4 regions of the Pseudomonas sp. HK3 genome follow, and region 3 is predicted to be linked to each of the others. Evidence: predicted binding sites of a transcription regulator. Region 3 holds the regulator's gene; each other region holds the start of a gene.
The links. The regulator sigma-54, encoded in region 3, starts transcription at its own class of promoters, with help from an activator protein. The targets are predictions, from matches to a motif close to ANTGGCATNNANNTTGCTNT.

Region 1 (4,246 bases), on a different contig from region 3:
GCCTATTAACCTGTGATTGTGTATTTCCACTGTCCAATATTACCACCCCAAATAAACGCCAAGCATTGATGAATTTAAATGATTTAGCAAGACACCCTGCATAACACGCTTTAGTAAGCTCCCACAACCAACCCAGTCTTCTGTTTTACGCCCAGACAAGTGCACTCAAGGACCTTTCAGTATAAAATCCTGCTTTTTAAGGTGTATGGCGTTGGCTAACTCAGTAAATAAGGCCTTGCAACGTAACACAGCACCCTTAAGGTGCTACATCTGTTAAGCCACATTTATTTAGGCAGCGGCCATACAGACCATAAATCAGCGCTCACAACCCAATTACTAAAAAGCAGTATGACCATGAACCTAACCCACACACAGATTCAAGCCGACATTAAACAAGGCGTACAACTCGCATTGGCTGAAGACATTGGTTCTGGCGACATTACGGCACAGCTTATACCAGCAGACACAAACATAGCCACGCCCGCATCATCAGCCGTGATGACGCAACCATTGCTGGTTGTGCATGGGTAGATGAAGTATTCAAGCAACTTGATTCAACGGTCGAGGTCATTTGGCATGCCCAAGATGGACAGCACGTACAGGCAAACGACACCTTATTTGAATTAAAAGGCCCATCCCGCAGCTTGTTAACAGGCGAGCGCACCGCACTGAACTTCCTGCAAACGCTATCAGCCGTCGCAACCAAGTGCACTCATTACAGCCAGCAAGTAAAACACACCCAAGTAAAACTGCTCGATACACGCAAAACCATACCAGGTATGCGTAACGCACTTAAATACGCAGTGACACAAGGCGGCTGCTTTAATCACCGTATTGGCCTATATGATGCGTTTTTAATCAAAGAAAATCACATCAATGCCTGCGGCTCGATTAAACAGGCCATTGAACAAGCAAAAATAATTGCACCAGGCAAGCCAGTAGAAGTTGAAGTTGAAGGCTTTGAGGAGCTAAACCAAGCACTAGACGCGGGCGCTGACATCATCATGCTGGATAACTTTTCAATCGAAGAGACCAAACAAGCCGTTGAGCACGCCAATGGCAAAGCAAAACTAGAAGCCAGCGGTAACATCACCGATAAAACCTTAGTGAAGATTGCTGAAACCGGTGTGGATTATATTTCTATTGGTACATTAACCAAAGATATCAAAGCGGTGGATTTGTCCATGCGCATGGTTTGATGCCCCATTTTCAAGATTAAACTGAAAAACGGCTCTACAGCATTATTTGCTCAACAAACTGGCCAAACAGACGCTACTCGTCGCTAGGTGACATTTTTTGTCACCCTGCAAGTTGACACCTTTGCTCACTTTACAAACGAATGTGATGGAGTGCTCACTTTATGAGCATTTCTTTACTGGTTTTGCGACTGTTGCGTCTTTATTTTGACATGAAAATCATGAATACTATGCGCCATCAGTTGGCACAAGACCTGCTGTAGTAAAATTAATAATAAGGCTGTTCTAACAGCTAGATTATAAACAAACTAATAAATTATGTGGAGCGGTCTACTATGAAAGGTCAAAAAGGTTTTACCCTTATTGAATTAATGATTGTTGTAGCAATCATCGGTATTTTGGCATCTGTTGCGGTACCACAATATCAAGCATACATTGTACGTACTGATGCAATGACATCAACATCTGCTGCAGTTCGCCCATTGCAGTTCGCACTATCTGAATATGCTCAAATAGAACAAACACTACCTACAGCTGCGGCTATTGCTATCTCTCCATTTAATCAATGGGTAGCAGGCGAAGGCGAAAACTGTGTAGGTCCAGTTAAAGATGTTGCGCTAGTTGTTGCAGATGCTAACAATGCAGTGATCACAGCAACTTATTACGGCATTGCAGAAGCAGTAACTGCAAACTGTGCAGTTAACCCTGGCGTACTAACAGGTGCTGGTAATGGTGTAACAGCTGACCTAGATGGTAAAACTGTTACTCTTTCTGCAACTATGAACGGTAACGGTGCTGTATTCTACCGCACTACTGGCGGTACCTTAGACGCTAAGTACCTACCTAAAATTGGCGGCTAATTTAGCGCTAGTTTAAAAAAAACCCGCTTCGGCGGGTTTTTTTATACCTATAAGAAAGCCAGCTTCACTTTAGCTAGACACAAAGCAAAAATACCAATTAGAGCACTGTTTAAATTTACTAAAAACGGTATGATAAACAGCAAATTACAACAAGAATACTAGCAATATGTCCAATATTAGTGGCATCGCCCGTCAATTCGTTGAGCGTAAATTAATCAATGAACAGCAAGCTTTAACCCTATTCAACGAAGCCAATAAAGAGCATCGCTCATTTATTATGCACAGCTTACTCTCAGGCACCTGTAAACCTAAAGATGTTGCACTACTGGTTTCTGACGAATTTGGCCTCCCCTATTTAGACCTTGCGGCCATGGACCCTGAACACTTTGCTATAGACTTAATTAGCAATGATTTATTAGACAAACATAAAGTCCTACCTATTTTTAAACGCGGAAACCGCTTGCATATAGCGCAAGCAGACCCGTCTGACATGTCGGCACTGGATGATGTGAAGTTTGCCACGGGTATGACCGTTGATGCCACCATCGTTGAGTTTGACAAACTCAATATTATTTTAGAAAAGCTACAGGCTGGCAGCACGGCCTTTGATGATCTAGGTGAGGACCTTGACTTAGAAGATGATGAGCCTCAAAAGAAAGTAGCGGAAGACGATGGTACAGGAGATGAAGCGCCGATCGTCCGTTTTATCAACAAAATGCTACTGGATGCCATTAAAATGGGGTCATCCGATTTACATTTTGAACCCTATGAGAAACGTTACCGCGTACGTTACCGCACAGACGGCGTATTGCACGAAGTGGCATCACCTCCGATCAATCTTTCACACAAAATTGCGGCAAGATTAAAAGTTATGTCGCAAATGGATATTTCTGAGCGACGTGTGCCACAGGATGGCCGAATTAAGATGAAGATTTCCAAAAATAAGTCCATCGATTTTCGTGTTAATACATTACCCACATTGTGGGGAGAAAAGATTGTTCTACGTATCTTGGACCCTTCAAGTGCACAATTGGGCATCGACGCACTCGGATATGAACCCGCTCAGAAAAAGTTATACATGGACGCACTGTCTCAACCTCAAGGTATGATATTGGTAACGGGCCCTACTGGGTCCGGTAAAACCGTTTCACTTTATACTGGGTTGAACATATTGAATGTTGAAGGTACGAATATCTCAACCGCTGAAGACCCGGTTGAAATCAACCTTGAGGGCATTAACCAGGTGAATGTAAATGCCAAGGTCGGTCTAGACTTTGCTGAGGCGCTGCGTTCATTTTTACGCCAAGATCCCGATATTGTCATGGTTGGTGAAATTCGAGACCTTGATACGGCTGGCATTGCGATTAAAGCGGCCCAAACGGGTCATTTAGTATTATCGACACTTCATACCAATAGCGCCCCAGAAACACTCACACGATTAGCTAATATGGGCGTACCTGCTTTTAATATTGCCACATCAGTCAGCTTAATTATTGCTCAACGGCTTGGTCGTCGTCTATGTAGTATTTGCAAAACCAAAGCCGATATACCTAAAGAGGCGTTAAAAGAAGCGGGCTTCACCGATTCTATGCTTACCGATGCGACACTCTTTAAACCCGTTGGCTGTGATGCTTGTAGTAGTGGCTACAAGGGTCGTGTTGGCATATATGAGGTGGTTCGCATCACTGATGCTATCTCTCGTATTATTATGGAGGGAGGAAATGCGATCCAAATTGCTGACACAGCCCGTAAAGAAGGCTTTAATAATTTAAGAACATCTGCTCTTATGAAAGTTGCTCAGGGTGTTACTAGCCTTGAAGAAGCTAACCGAGTCACATCAGGGTAGTAGGAATTTAACATGGCCAAAACCAAAACTATGACTTTCCAGTGGGAAGGCATAAATAAGCGTGGACAAAAAATTGAAGGTGAGATGCTAGGAGAGAACTCCGCGCTCGTAAAAGCCCAATTACGCAAGCAAGGCATATTACCCAAGAAAATTCGCCGAAAATCTGAAGGCTTATTTGGAATAGGCGGTAGTGGCGGCGGTGGTTCAAAGAAAATTAAAAATATGGATATAACCATATTTTTACGTCAATTGGCTACCATGGCAAAAGCTGGGGTACCATTAATGCAAGGATTAGAAATTGTAGCTGATGGATTAGAAAACCCATCGATGCAAAAGATTGTTCT
Region 2 (4,246 bases), on a different contig from region 3:
GGCGGCGGCTGCATTGGTGTTGGTGAAGACAACGGCGACGGCGTTTGCGTTGGCGATGTCGCCCAGTTTTAGAACGGATCCACCGTTGAAGCCGAACCAGCCCATCCATAGGATGAAGGTGCCTAATGTTGCGAGCGGTAGGTTGGCACCTGGGATGGCGTTGATTTCACCATTACGGCCGTATTTACCTTTACGTGGACCGAGTAGTAGTACACCCGCAAGGGCGGCTGCTGCACCGGCCATGTGGACGATACCCGAACCGGCAAAGTCTGAGAACCCAAAGTCATCGCCTAGGGAGTACAGGCCAAAGACAGATTGACCGCCCCATGTCCAAGCACCTTCCATTGGGTAGATAACACCGGTCATGACCACAGCGAATACTAGGAATGACCATAGTTTCATGCGCTCTGCTACGGCACCGGATACGATGGACATGGCGGTGGCGACGAAGACGACTTGGAAGAAGAAGTCTGATGCGCCTGAGTAGATTGATCCGCCTTCGAAGCCGTCTTCACGAGCGGCGTAGTCAGCCAGTACGGCTGCGGTGTCGACTTCGGTGATGCCGGATAAGAATAAGGTCACCGCCATACATGATGGCGTAGCCGCAGACCATGTACATGGTGCAAGAGATGGCGAATAAGGCCACGTTCTTGGTTAATATTTCGGTGGTGTTCTTTGATCGAACAAGACCGGCTTCGAGCATGGCGAAACCAGCCGCCATCCACATTACAAGTGCGCCACATACCAAGAAGTAAAAGGTATCCATGGCGTACTGAAGTTGAAACACATTGTTTTCCATAATGCCCCCGCATTAAGCTTCAATCCGTTTTTAAAACGTCAGAAATAATTTACAAACTAAAAGTGTTTAATGTTTTTGTTTAAAAACATTAAACAGCGTCAGCGCCTGTCTCACCGGTACGAATGCGTACGATTTGCTCTAGGGCTGTCACGAAGATTTTGCCGTCACCGATTTTGCCTGTGTTGGCGGCTTTCGATACGGCTTCGATGACTTTGTCTGTGAGTGCGTCATCAATGGCGATTTCGAGTTTTACTTTTGGTAAGAAGTCGACGACGTATTCTGCACCACGGTACAGTTCGGTGTGACCTTTTTGGCGACCGAAGCCTTTAACTTCTGTCACTGTGATGCCTTGAACGCCAATTTCAGAGAGTGCTTCGCGCACGTCGTCTAATTTAAATGGCTTGATAACGGCCGTAACCAATTTCATATCAAACTCCTTGAGGATTTAAAAAATAAAGCTGGGGAAACCCCAGCTTTATTCTACTTAAAATTAAAGAGGTAGGCTGTAAGACATTACAACGATAACGTCATCATCAAGTTCAGAGCCGTCGTCGTCAGTACCTGCAATACCATCATCGCCTAGCAATGAAGCTGTTGTATTTGATTGATCTACGATTTTAGAAACCGTGATGCTAAGTTGATCGGTTAGACCATAAGATAAATCTAGGTGGGTGTATTCTTGACCACCATCATTATCACTTATACCAACAGCAATGTCGGCACCGGCAACTGAATAGCCAAGATTAACGTAGCTAGGACTGCCGCTAATTAAAGAAGTGATGTAAGTAACAGAAGCGTCCATGAACCCTAACGATAAAATACCGTCAGATAATTCACCAGGCGATCCATAAACGTCGTTACCGTCTTCTGTTGCTTTGTTGTAAACGTAGGTTACCGCTTGTAGGTCAGCAGAGAAATCGCCAAACTCTTTTGCAAAACCAACATATAGATCGTATTCATTGCCCAATGCTAGATCACCAGAAGAACCCCAAACACCAGCATACGCACCAGAATCATGAGAGTAATCAGCTGCCGCAGAAACTGCTGCACCACCTAAATCTTGACCACGCCATAAGTAAGTAGTCGCAACACCAGCAGAGTAAGATACTTCTGCGTTCGCTGCTTGAGACGCCATTACGCCTGCTGAAATAAGAGAAGCTATCGCAACCGCTTTAGATAGAGTTTTCATAATTTATTTCCTTCGTTCTATATCGTTTAATTTTTGGTTTTATTATCGTCAAAAAAAGTCAAAACAATTTGGTTTTGTAATGTACGCGAAGAACTTTTGGCCCTTATAAAACTCAACAAAAAATGATTCATTGAGTGCTGCGCAGTTTTTATTAGTTATTGTTATGTATGAATGTATATCTCTGTAGTTTGCAAACCCAATGCCAACTTATTAAATTCCTCTATTTATCATTGTTCGGCTTCGATTTTCAGCTGAAAATCTTTTTAACAGCACCAATATGATGCGAAAAACGAACAAAGGGGGCACAAAAAGGGCATCTGAAGTATAATGTTTGGTTTGCGGCACTGTTATGAGACACATTAATTTTATATCAACGTAAAGAAGGAAAACTTGAAGTACTTTTGCTTAATTTGACTGAGAGAAAGAAGAAATATAGAAGAAGTTTAAATGTTCAAATACGGGCAGTTTATAAACGACTGCACGCTATAGGCGCACACAGAGTGTATATGCGCCGACACATACGTTTAAATTAGTGAGCCCTGCATGAAACACATGAGTCAGGGCCACCAATTAAGTTAACTTAAAGTGTGTGTGGCTGTTTACACGATAAGGCGCTAACAAAAGATGTTCCTTTTCGCACCAATAACAATACGGCACAGGTTGAGAATAAAAACCCTGCTGCAAAGCCATGGCTACTTGCACCCGCAGGCACTTCAACACCATGTGCAACACCATGAAAAATTGCAAATGCTGTTACTAATAACGCACTTTTATAATGACCAACAAAACGCCCCAACCCAAGGCACGCAATCGACAAGACAACTGACAATAAAATCAAAGATTCAACCGTAGCACTCGCCAATTGTAATGCGCCCATTTGTGCGCCATAAAATCCAACCGCTAACAGCACCACAAAGGCCGAACCAATTAACATTGCTTGTTTTGCTTTAAGACGAAACAACAATATACCCAGCGCGGCAAAAGCCAATAAATGATCAATGCCCATTAATGGATGCAATGCACCTGCTATTAGCCCTTGAGTAGCAGAAATGGATTCATGGCCCGGGTGAGCCATGACAAGCATCGGTAAATTCAACAACAGTGCAGCGAATATCTTTTTCATTATGACTTCCTTATTAAGCTTATAAAGATCGGGTTGAATGGATTTCAGCTTGCTCATCCACTTCATGGCCAGGCAACATTTCATTAAGCAGCGGCTCAATACTTACGCGCTTTTCTAGCATGCCTTGATCAATGATAAAGCGAATAATTTCTGCTACGCCTTTGCTGGTTTCAACATTTGCTAATACAAACGGTCGGCCATGGCGCATTTTATTGGCATCACGATGCATCACTTCTAACGATGCTCCTACATGTTCGGCTATATCAACTTTGTTAATAATTAACATGTCTGATTTTGTAATACCTGGGCCGCCTTTACGCGGAATCTTATCCCCAGCGCACACGTCAATCACATACAAGGTTAAATCAGATAGCTCTGGGCTAAACGTCGCCGATAAATTATCGCCACCGCTTTCAACAAACACCACTTCTAAGCCTTCGTGTTTGTCTTGTAATTCTTTCACAGCGGCTAGATTCATTGATGCGTCTTCGCGAATCGCCGTATGCGGGCAGCCACCGGTTTCTACTCCCATGATACGATCTTCATCTAATACCTTATTGCGCATCAAAAACTGCGCATCTTCTTTGGTATAAATGTCATTGGTGACAACTGCAATGTTGTAATGGTCGCGCATGGTTTGACATAGCATTTTTAATAAAGCGGTTTTACCTGAACCCACTGGGCCGCCGACGCCTACACGTAATACTTGTTTCATAAATGATTCCTTTAAAGCTAATTATGTTGGTACTACGGCTTAATACCGCTCCAACTCACGCTTTTTAATGTTTAATTTTTTGTGGAAGGGCGCTCAGCGTGCCACTCCCACACACCGCTATGATCTAAATAATCTTGAATACTGTTGTTCATGTAATGATGATGCAATGGCTAAGCCCATTAAGCCGGTGCCAATGTCATCGTCTTCAATTTTTGTTGCTTGTTCACATACATCCGCTATTACCGGAATCAATGTTTGTAAAATTTGCTGTGCTTGGGTTTGCCCGAGCGGTAGCGCTTTACTGGCACTGGTTACTTGATTTTCACACCAGCTCCATGCAAACCCAATTAATGCAGTGGGCAAATCTATTTTATTCAGTGATGCCGCCAGTGAGTTCATCGACACTACGCTGGGTTGTTT
Region 3 (4,246 bases):
CAAACAGCAGTGACATGTCTGCACCTTGTTTTTGCACCACGCGTTCTTTTGATCATGCTACGTAATTGGTGCATCGATAAGTGAGTGGTATCCACGGTTAAATCTGCCATATCTGCAATGTGTTGCAGTACGGCTTTTTCTCTGTCGATGGCTTCAAGAAGCGGTACATCTGGCCCGGTAAGTGGGTGCTTACGTCGTGTGGCGCTAAAGCGGGTCAGCAATGTGTCGCTGTGGGCGTCGAGGTAAATAATCTCAAGTTGACATTGTTTGCGGTCAAGTTGATGAATGATTTCAGAGAAGTTAGCTAAATCCGCTTGAATATTACGCGCATCAATACTCACGGCAACAGAGCTCATTTGCCCTTGGCCGGATTGAATTTGGTCAAGCAGGTTTTGTAATAAGCCAACAGGCAGGTTATCAATGCAATAGAAACCCAGGTCTTCAAGTAGGTCTAAGGCGGTACTTTTACCCGAACCGCTGCGTCCACTGATAACCACAAGTTTCATGTCATAACCTTTCGTTTTGTTTATTAAGCCGTTGCCAGTTGATACAGCTCGTCATGGCCCTTAGCGGAGCGTAATTTATTACGATATTCTTCTTGGCTGAATCTTTCCGCCAACATACTAAGGGTTTGTAAATGTTGCTCAGTGGCTTCAGCTGGCACTAATAACACAAATACGATATCGACAGGTTTACGGTCAATTGAGTCGTAATCAATGGGTTCATCAAGAATGAAGAGAGCACCAATGGTGTCTTCACATTCCTCTAAGCGAGAATGAGGGATCGCTATGCCTTCGCCAATACCGGTACTGCCGAGTTTTTCTCTTGCAATGAGGCGTTCATAGATGTCATCAGCTTGAGCATCTTTGATATTGGAAGCAAGGAATTGACTAACATGTTGTATTAGCTTCTTTTTGCTACTGCATTGCGCACCCATTTGGGTGCGCTCAGGGGTTAAGATATTTGAGATACGAGAGGTCATATGACGTTAGTGATTACTTCCGTGACGGTGATTAACCATTTTTTCTTTGTGTTTAATTAGTTGTCTGTCTAGCTTGTCGGTCATGCCGTCAATTGCTGCATACATATCATCATTGTCAGCATTGGCATGTAGTTCAGCGCCAGATACATGCATGGTGGCTTCTGCTTTTTGGGTTACTTTTTCCACAGTGAGCGTCACTTGTACATTGGTAATATTATCAAAGTGTCGTTCCAGTTTTTCTATCTTGGAGTGGACATAGTCCTTAAGGGCTTGAGTCACTTCAACATGGTGGCCGCTGATATTAATTTGCATAGATGGCTCCTACTGTCTGCACTCCGAAATGGAGTACGTGAATGTGCTGATAACCTTTAGTATAGGCTACCGGCGAAAAACCAGTGTAGCTGTTTACCAAAACAGGTAGGCAAACAATTAAACCAAGCGTTTACGCTCGTTTGACGGTGGAATGTGCATCGCCTCACGGTACTTGGCTACGGTTCTACGTGCAACCTTAATGCCTTCTTCTTCTAAGATATTCGCAATTTTACTGTCACTTAACGGCTTCTTCGCACTTTCTACGGCGATGAGTTTTTTAATCATAGCTCGTATAGCCGTGGAAGAGCACTCACCACCACTGGTGGTACTAACATGGCTTGAGAAGAAATATTTTAACTCAAAAATACCCGCTGGTGTGTGCATGTATTTTTGTGTGGTCACACGTGAAATTGTGGACTCGTGCATACCGACGGCTTCAGCAATATCATGTAACACAAGGGGCTTCATTGCTTCATCCCCTTGTTCTAAAAAGTCTTGTTGGTATTCCACAATTTTCATGGCGACTTTTAACAACGTATCGTTACGACTTTGTAAGCTTTTCAAGAACCAGCGTGCTTCTTGTAAATGGTCTTTTATGAAGTTGTTGTCAGCACTGCTATCTGCGCGCTTCACCATAGACGCATAGTGGTCATTGATGCGCAGTTTTGGCGCAATCTCAGGGTTTAGCTCAACACGCCACTCCCCTTTGATTTTACGCACCATAACATCAGGAATAACATATTCACTGGTTTGTGGGTCAATTTGGGAGCCCGGACGCGGGTTTAATTCTTGAATGCCGCGAATGACTGTTTTCAGCTCTTCTTCTTTGACTTTTAGTTTACGCATCAGTGCTGCGTAATCTTTTGCACCGAGTAAATCAATGTATTGGTCAATCAATGTTTGAGCTAACGGTAACCATGGTGTTTCTTGTGGTAATTGGCGCAATTGTAACGATAAGCATTCTTGTAGATTTCGCGCGCAAACACCGCTTGGCTCGAACTGTTGAAGTAGGTTGAGCACCGCTTCTACTTCGTCTAATTCGATGTCTAATTCAGGGTCAAGTGATTCGACAATTTCATCCAGCTGTACTTTTAGATAGCCGTCATCATCTACGCCCTCAATGATATTGATCGCAATGAGATGATCGTTATCTGACATTGGAGTTAGGTTAAGTTGCCATAACAAATGGTCTTGCAGGTCGTCAGTGCTGCCGTTACGGCTGTCCATATCGTAATCTTCACCGGACGAACCTGATGAATGATTCTCAGTCATGGAAGTAGGGGCAGCAGAGGCTTGCCAAGTATCGTCCCAATCGCTATCTGTTGAAAGCTCATCAGGAATATTTTCGCTCCAATCATCGGCAGCGGTTGGTTCATCTGATGTGTGTTCGTCGCTTGGGGTGACTACTTCGACTTTCTCTTCACTTTGTGAATTGATGTCTTGATTGTTATCGCCTTCAAACTCTTCGTCAACATCCAGCAATGGGTTTGAATCCAATGCATTTTGAATTTCTAGTTGCAGGTCCAGTGTTGAAAGCTGTAATAAACGAATGGCCTGTTGCAGCTGAGGAGTCATGGTCAGCTGTTGACCCATTTTTAATTGGAGCGAGGCTTTCATATATTACTGCTTAATCCCATAGCGCGTTTGACCCATTGTAATGAATATACAAGATTACAACTTAAAGTCATCACCTAAATAAATATCTTTCACTTGTTGGTTCGATAACACATCGTCAGCGGAGCCTTCAGCGATGATATGACCATTACCTACGATATAAGCTTTCTCGCAGATATCAAGTGTTTCACGTACGTTATGGTCGGTAATCAGTACACCTAGACCGCGTTTTTTTAATTGTTTTACAATACTTTTTATATCGCCGACCGATATGGGATCAACGCCCGCAAATGGTTCGTCTAATAAAATAAATGACGGTTCAGCCGCAAGGGCTCTGGCAATTTCTACTCGACGTCGTTCACCACCGGATAACGCCATGCCCAAGCTGTCACGAATATGTTGAATATGAAATTCATCTAATAAACTTTCAAGTTTTTCTTTGCGTTCAGTATGGCTTAATTCTTTGCGGGTTTCTAAGATGGCCATGATGTTATTGGCGACGGTGAGCTTACGAAAAATGGAGGCTTCTTGTGGCAAGTAGCCAATTCCTTTTTGCGCGCGGCCATGCATGGGTAAATCGGTAATATCAGTGTCATCAATTAATACACGGCCCTTGTCTGACGCAACCAAGTTTACAATCATGTAAAAACAGGTTGTTTTACCTGCACCGTTGGGTCCAAGTAAGCCTACAATTTGACCGCTTTCAATGGATATGGAAACATCTTTAACTACTTGGCGTGGGCCGTAGCTTTTCGCTAAATTTTGCGCTTGCAATATTGCCATTGCGTTAAGGTTCCTTATCCTTTTTAGGCTGAATTACCATGTGGATACGATTTTCTTGTTCTTGGCTTTCAGCTTTTACTCTTTGTTCTTTTATTAGGTATACAATTTTTTCACCAGAAAAAATATTACCCTGTTTTTCAAGGCCCGCATTATTCAATAATGTTAATTGATCAATTTTTGTGTTGTAAATAATGGTTTCACCATAGGCAAGGGTTTTACCTTCATTGGCGTTTAACGTTTGCTCATAGCGTGCGGGTGTTCCTTTGGCAACGATTTTTTGTAAGCCTTCCGTCGTGCGAAATAAAACGATTTTTTCAGCTTCAATGTTCAGTGAACCTTGTTGCATTTTTACATTGCCGACGTAAATAATTTCACCTTTTATTTTATCTAAAGAGGCGGAGTCACTGGCAATGTGAATTTCTTGTTCGCTATCCCCTGGTAATGCGAAGCAGTTAAGGCTGCTGAGCAAAAGGGCGAGGGTGATGAGAATGTTACTGTGCCTTTGGATCATGGCGTCCTCTCACTTGTGATTTAAACTTTACAAATTGCGTATCT
Region 4 (4,246 bases), on a different contig from region 3:
ACGAATGCTTTCTGGCGTTACTTCAACTAGCTCATCATCTTCGATGAATTCTAGTGCTTGCTCTAGTGTGTGCTTAACAGATGGTACCAAGTTAATCGCTTCATCTGTACCAGATGCACGCACGTTAGTTAGCTGCTTGGCTTTAGTTGGGTTAACAACCAAGTCGTTATCACGAGAATGCAAACCAACGATTTGACCTTCGTAAACTTCTTGCGCAGGAACCACAAATAAACGACCACGATCCTGCAAAGTGAATAGAGCGTAGCCCAATACTTTACCCGTCACCATAGATACCAATACGCCGTTATGACGCGCGGCAACAGGGCCCGCTTTCACTTCACCGTAGTGATCAAATACGTTGGTCAAAATACCAGAACCCGATGTCATGGTCATGAAGTCACCACGGAAACCGATCAAGCCACGAGCAGGCATGATAAATTCTAAACGTACGCGACCTTTACCGTCTGGAACCATGTTTGTCATGTCAGCACGACGGTCACCCATCTCAGACATAACCGCACCTTGGTGCTGCTCTTCAACATCGATTACAACTTGCTCGTACGGCTCTTGAATTTTACCGTCAATTTCGCGCTGAACTACTTCAGGACGACCAACCGCCATTTCAAAACCTTCACGACGCATAGTTTCGATCAGTACAGAAAGGTGAAGCTCACCACGACCGGATACTTTGAATTTCTCAGGGCTTTCGCCTTGCTCAACACGCAGTGCCACGTTGTGGATCAATTCTTTTTCTAGACGTTCCGCAATGTTACGGCTCGTTACGAACTTACCTTCTTTACCAGCGAACGGAGAGTCGTTCACTTGGAATGTCATGCTTACCGTTGGCTCATCAACGGATAACGGTGGCAGTGCTTCAACGTTACCAGGTACACAAAGGGTGTCAGAGATACCCAATTTGTCGATACCCGTAATACATACGATGTCGCCTGCAGTTGCTTGATCAACCACAACACGGTGAAGACCATGGTAGCCTTTCACTTCTGATACTTTACCGTTACGAGTCTTACCTTCAGAATCAACGATGGTCACTTGTGCGTTGGTTTTCAACGTACCACGAGTGATACGGCCAATGCCCACTACGCCTTTAAATGAATCGTAATCCAGTGAGGAGATTTGCATTTGGAAATCGCCATCAGGATCAACGTCAGGTGCCGGTACGTTATCAGCAATCGCTTGAAGCAATGGCGTCATGTCTTCAGCCATGTTTGCATGTTCTGTACCGGCAATACCATTGATTGCTGAACAGTAGATGACAGGGAAATCTAGTTGCTCATCTGTCGCGTCTAGGCGATCAAACAAGTCGAATACTTCGTCCATTACCCAATCAGGGCGCGCGCCTGGACGGTCAATTTTGTTAATAACTACGATTGGACGTAAACCACGAGCGAATGCTTTTTGTGTTACGAAACGAGTCTGAGGCATAGGGCCATCTACTGCATCAACGATCAGCAGTACAGAGTCAACCATCGACATTACACGTTCTACTTCACCACCAAAGTCGGCGTGTCCCGGTGTATCTACGATATTGAAACGGTAATCGTTCCATTTAATCGCCGTGTTTTTCGCCAAGATGGTAATACCACGTTCTTTCTCTTGGTCGTTGGAGTCCATTACACGCTCGCCGCCTAGCTCTTTACGATCTAGCGTGCCAGACTGCTCAAGTAACTTATCAACAAGTGTGGTTTTGCCATGGTCAACGTGAGCGATGATGGCGATATTACGTAGGTTTTCAATCATATATAGTCCTGTCAGGCCTTGCTTTTAACATGCCCAAATAATAAAACTGCATGGCGCAATCTGCAGTGGCTTGCGCATTCAACGGAAGGTTAAGTAACAACCTCGCACCAATGCTTACGAATTGGTGATGTCTATTTTCGTTTAAGGTTAAAAAACCTTATAACCTCGCATCTAATGTCACTGCATTTTTATGGTTCACAAACAGAACTTAAAAATACGCTGCAAGGAGACTGCCTCAAAATTTAGGCGGCGATTATAGCCATCTAATGCCATGCAGGCTATGAAAACCCGGATAAAAAACGTTTTTTTGTGCAAAAAACACCCAATAAGAAAAATTACCTGAAAATGTCCTACCAGCAGGCACAATCTAACTATCATCACTGCACAGTTGAACCTATAATGTGCACGCCTTATGGGGTGGTATCACTAGAACAAACACGTAAATGTCGTTTTAGCACCAATTTAGAGCATTGATTTATATAAATGCACTATTTTGAATCGGGATTAATTAGGGCAAACATTCATAGCGCCTTGAAAGCCCTTTGTATTCGCCCCAATAATGACTGGCATGTGTTTTGCTCTGAGTTTGGGCAGTGCACCATGTGCAGGCTTCTTAGATAAGAGCAATCATAAAATCATCAGACGCAAATCGTCTTCTACAATTGGAGAGCAACATGTCAGAGAACACTCTGAAGCTGATTAAAGACAATGACGTGAAGTGGGTCGACCTACGCTTCACTGACACCAAAGGTAAAGAGCAGCACGTGACCATCCCTGCTTCTTACGTTGACGCAGAATTCTTTGAAACTGGCCAAATGTTCGATGGCTCTTCAATCGCAGGCTGGAAAGGCATCAACGAATCAGACATGATTCTTTTACCAGATGACACCACTTCTTTCCTTGATCCGTTCACTGAAGATGCAACCCTTGTTCTACGTTGTGACATCATCGAACCTTCTACTATGCAAGGTTACGAGCGTGATCCACGTTCTGTTGCAAAACGCGCAGAAGCATTCCTACAGTCTACTGGCCTAGGTGATACTGCTTTCTTCGGTCCAGAACCTGAATTCTTCATCTTTGATGACGTTAAATTCGGCGCTGACATCTCTGGTGCTTTCTACAAAGTTAACTCTGAAGAAGGTTCTTGGAACTCATCTGCTACTATCGATGGCGGCAACATGGGTCACCGTCCACGCGTTAAAGGCGGTTACTTCCCAGTACCACCAGTAGACAGCTCTCACGACATGCGTGCCGCTATGTGTAACACCATGATCGCTATGGGTCTTGACGTTGAAGTACATCACCACGAAGTGGCAACGGCTAACCAAAACGAAATCGGTGTTAAATTTAACACTCTAGTTAAAAAAGCTGACGAAGTGCAAATGCTTAAGTACGTTGTTCATAACGTTGCTCACGCATACGGCAAAACTGCGACGTTCATGCCTAAGCCAATCGTTGGCGACAACGGTTCTGGTATGCACGTTCATATGTCTTACTGGTTGAACGGCGAAAACCAATTCGCTGGTGATGAATATGCTGGTCTTTCTGAAACGGCTCTTTTCTACATTGGCGGTATCATCAAGCACGCTAAATCACTAAACGCGTTCACTAACCCAGGTACTAACTCTTACAAGCGTTTGATCCCTGGTTTCGAAGCACCTGTAATGCTTGCGTACTCTGCACGTAACCGTTCTGCTTCTATCCGTATTCCTTACGTTGCAAGCCCCAAAGGCAAGCGTGTTGAAGCTCGTTTCCCTGACCCAATCGCTAACCCATACCTTGCATTCTCTGCAATGTTAATGGCCGGTATCGATGGTGTTAAAAACAAGATTCACCCTGGCGATGCAGCTGACAAAGACTTGTATGACCTACCTGCTGAAGAAGCAGCTAAGATCCCACAAGTGGCAGGCAGCTTACGTGAAGCGCTAGCATGTCTTAAAGAAGATTGCGCATACCTAATTGAAGGCGGCGTATTCACTCAAGACATGATCGATGCTTACATCGAGCTTAAAATGGAAGAAGTGTATCGTGTTGAACACACGACTCACCCAGTTGAGTACGATATGTACTACTCAGTATAATTCTTCGGAATTATCGGTAGTCAAAAAGGAGCAGCCTACGGGCTGCTTTTTTTATGCCGATAAAAACACCATCATGTTGAACACAACTCTCAATTTACCCAGTTGAGTACCATATGTACTACTCAGTAACATTCTTCGGAATTATCGGTAGTCAAAAAGGAGCACCCTACGGGCTGCTTTTTTTATGTCTATAAAAACACCATCATGTTGAACACAACTCTCAATTTACCCAGTTGAGTACGATATGTACTACTCAGTAACATTCTTCGGAATTATCGGTAGTCAAAAAGGAGCAGCCTACGGGCTGCTTTTTTTATGCCTATAAAGAACATAATCATGTTGAACACAACTCTCGATTTACCCAGTTGAGTACAATATGTACTACTCAGTAACATTCTTCGGAATTA

Region 1: ACU6U9_RS00510 (pilin) is a predicted target of sigma-54. The motif match lies at 1,438-1,457, and genes of this name have one in related genera.
Region 2: ACU6U9_RS06895 (TorF family putative porin) is a predicted target of sigma-54. The motif match lies at 2,176-2,195, and genes of this name have one in related genera.
Region 4: glnA (glutamate--ammonia ligase) is a predicted target of sigma-54. The motif match lies at 2,321-2,340, and genes of this name have one in related genera.

The regions. Positions count from the first base shown of each region.
Region 1 covers NZ_JBREXD010000001.1:133,035-137,280, forward strand. The annotation lists gene ampD (1,6-anhydro-N-acetylmuramyl-L-alanine amidase AmpD) at 1-30, opposite strand, end outside; partial or broken gene nadC (carboxylating nicotinate-nucleotide diphosphorylase) at 355-1,199, shown strand; gene ACU6U9_RS00510 (pilin) at 1,532-2,056, shown strand; gene pilB (type IV-A pilus assembly ATPase PilB) at 2,223-3,902, shown strand; gene ACU6U9_RS00520 (type II secretion system F family protein) at 3,915-4,246, shown strand, end outside.
Region 2 covers NZ_JBREXD010000001.1:1,490,460-1,494,705, reverse strand. The annotation lists partial or broken gene ACU6U9_RS06905 (ammonium transporter) at 1-799, opposite strand, end outside; gene glnK (P-II family nitrogen regulator) at 888-1,226, opposite strand; gene ACU6U9_RS06895 (TorF family putative porin) at 1,290-1,988, opposite strand; gene ACU6U9_RS06890 (HupE/UreJ family protein) at 2,569-3,111, opposite strand; partial or broken gene ureG (urease accessory protein UreG) at 3,227-3,826, opposite strand; gene ACU6U9_RS06880 (urease accessory protein UreF) at 3,944-4,246, opposite strand, start outside.
Region 3 covers NZ_JBREXD010000002.1:770,824-775,069, reverse strand. The annotation lists partial or broken gene rapZ (RNase adapter RapZ) at 1-506, opposite strand, end outside; gene ptsN (PTS IIA-like nitrogen regulatory protein PtsN) at 530-982, opposite strand; gene hpf (ribosome hibernation promoting factor) at 989-1,294, opposite strand; gene ACU6U9_RS14630 (RNA polymerase factor sigma-54) at 1,412-2,911, opposite strand; gene lptB (LPS export ABC transporter ATP-binding protein) at 2,966-3,691, opposite strand; gene lptA (lipopolysaccharide transport periplasmic protein LptA) at 3,696-4,202, opposite strand; gene lptC (LPS export ABC transporter periplasmic protein LptC) at 4,183-4,246, opposite strand, start outside.
Region 4 covers NZ_JBREXD010000001.1:1,089,709-1,093,954, forward strand. The annotation lists gene typA (translational GTPase TypA) at 1-1,758, opposite strand, end outside; gene glnA (glutamate--ammonia ligase) at 2,433-3,839, shown strand.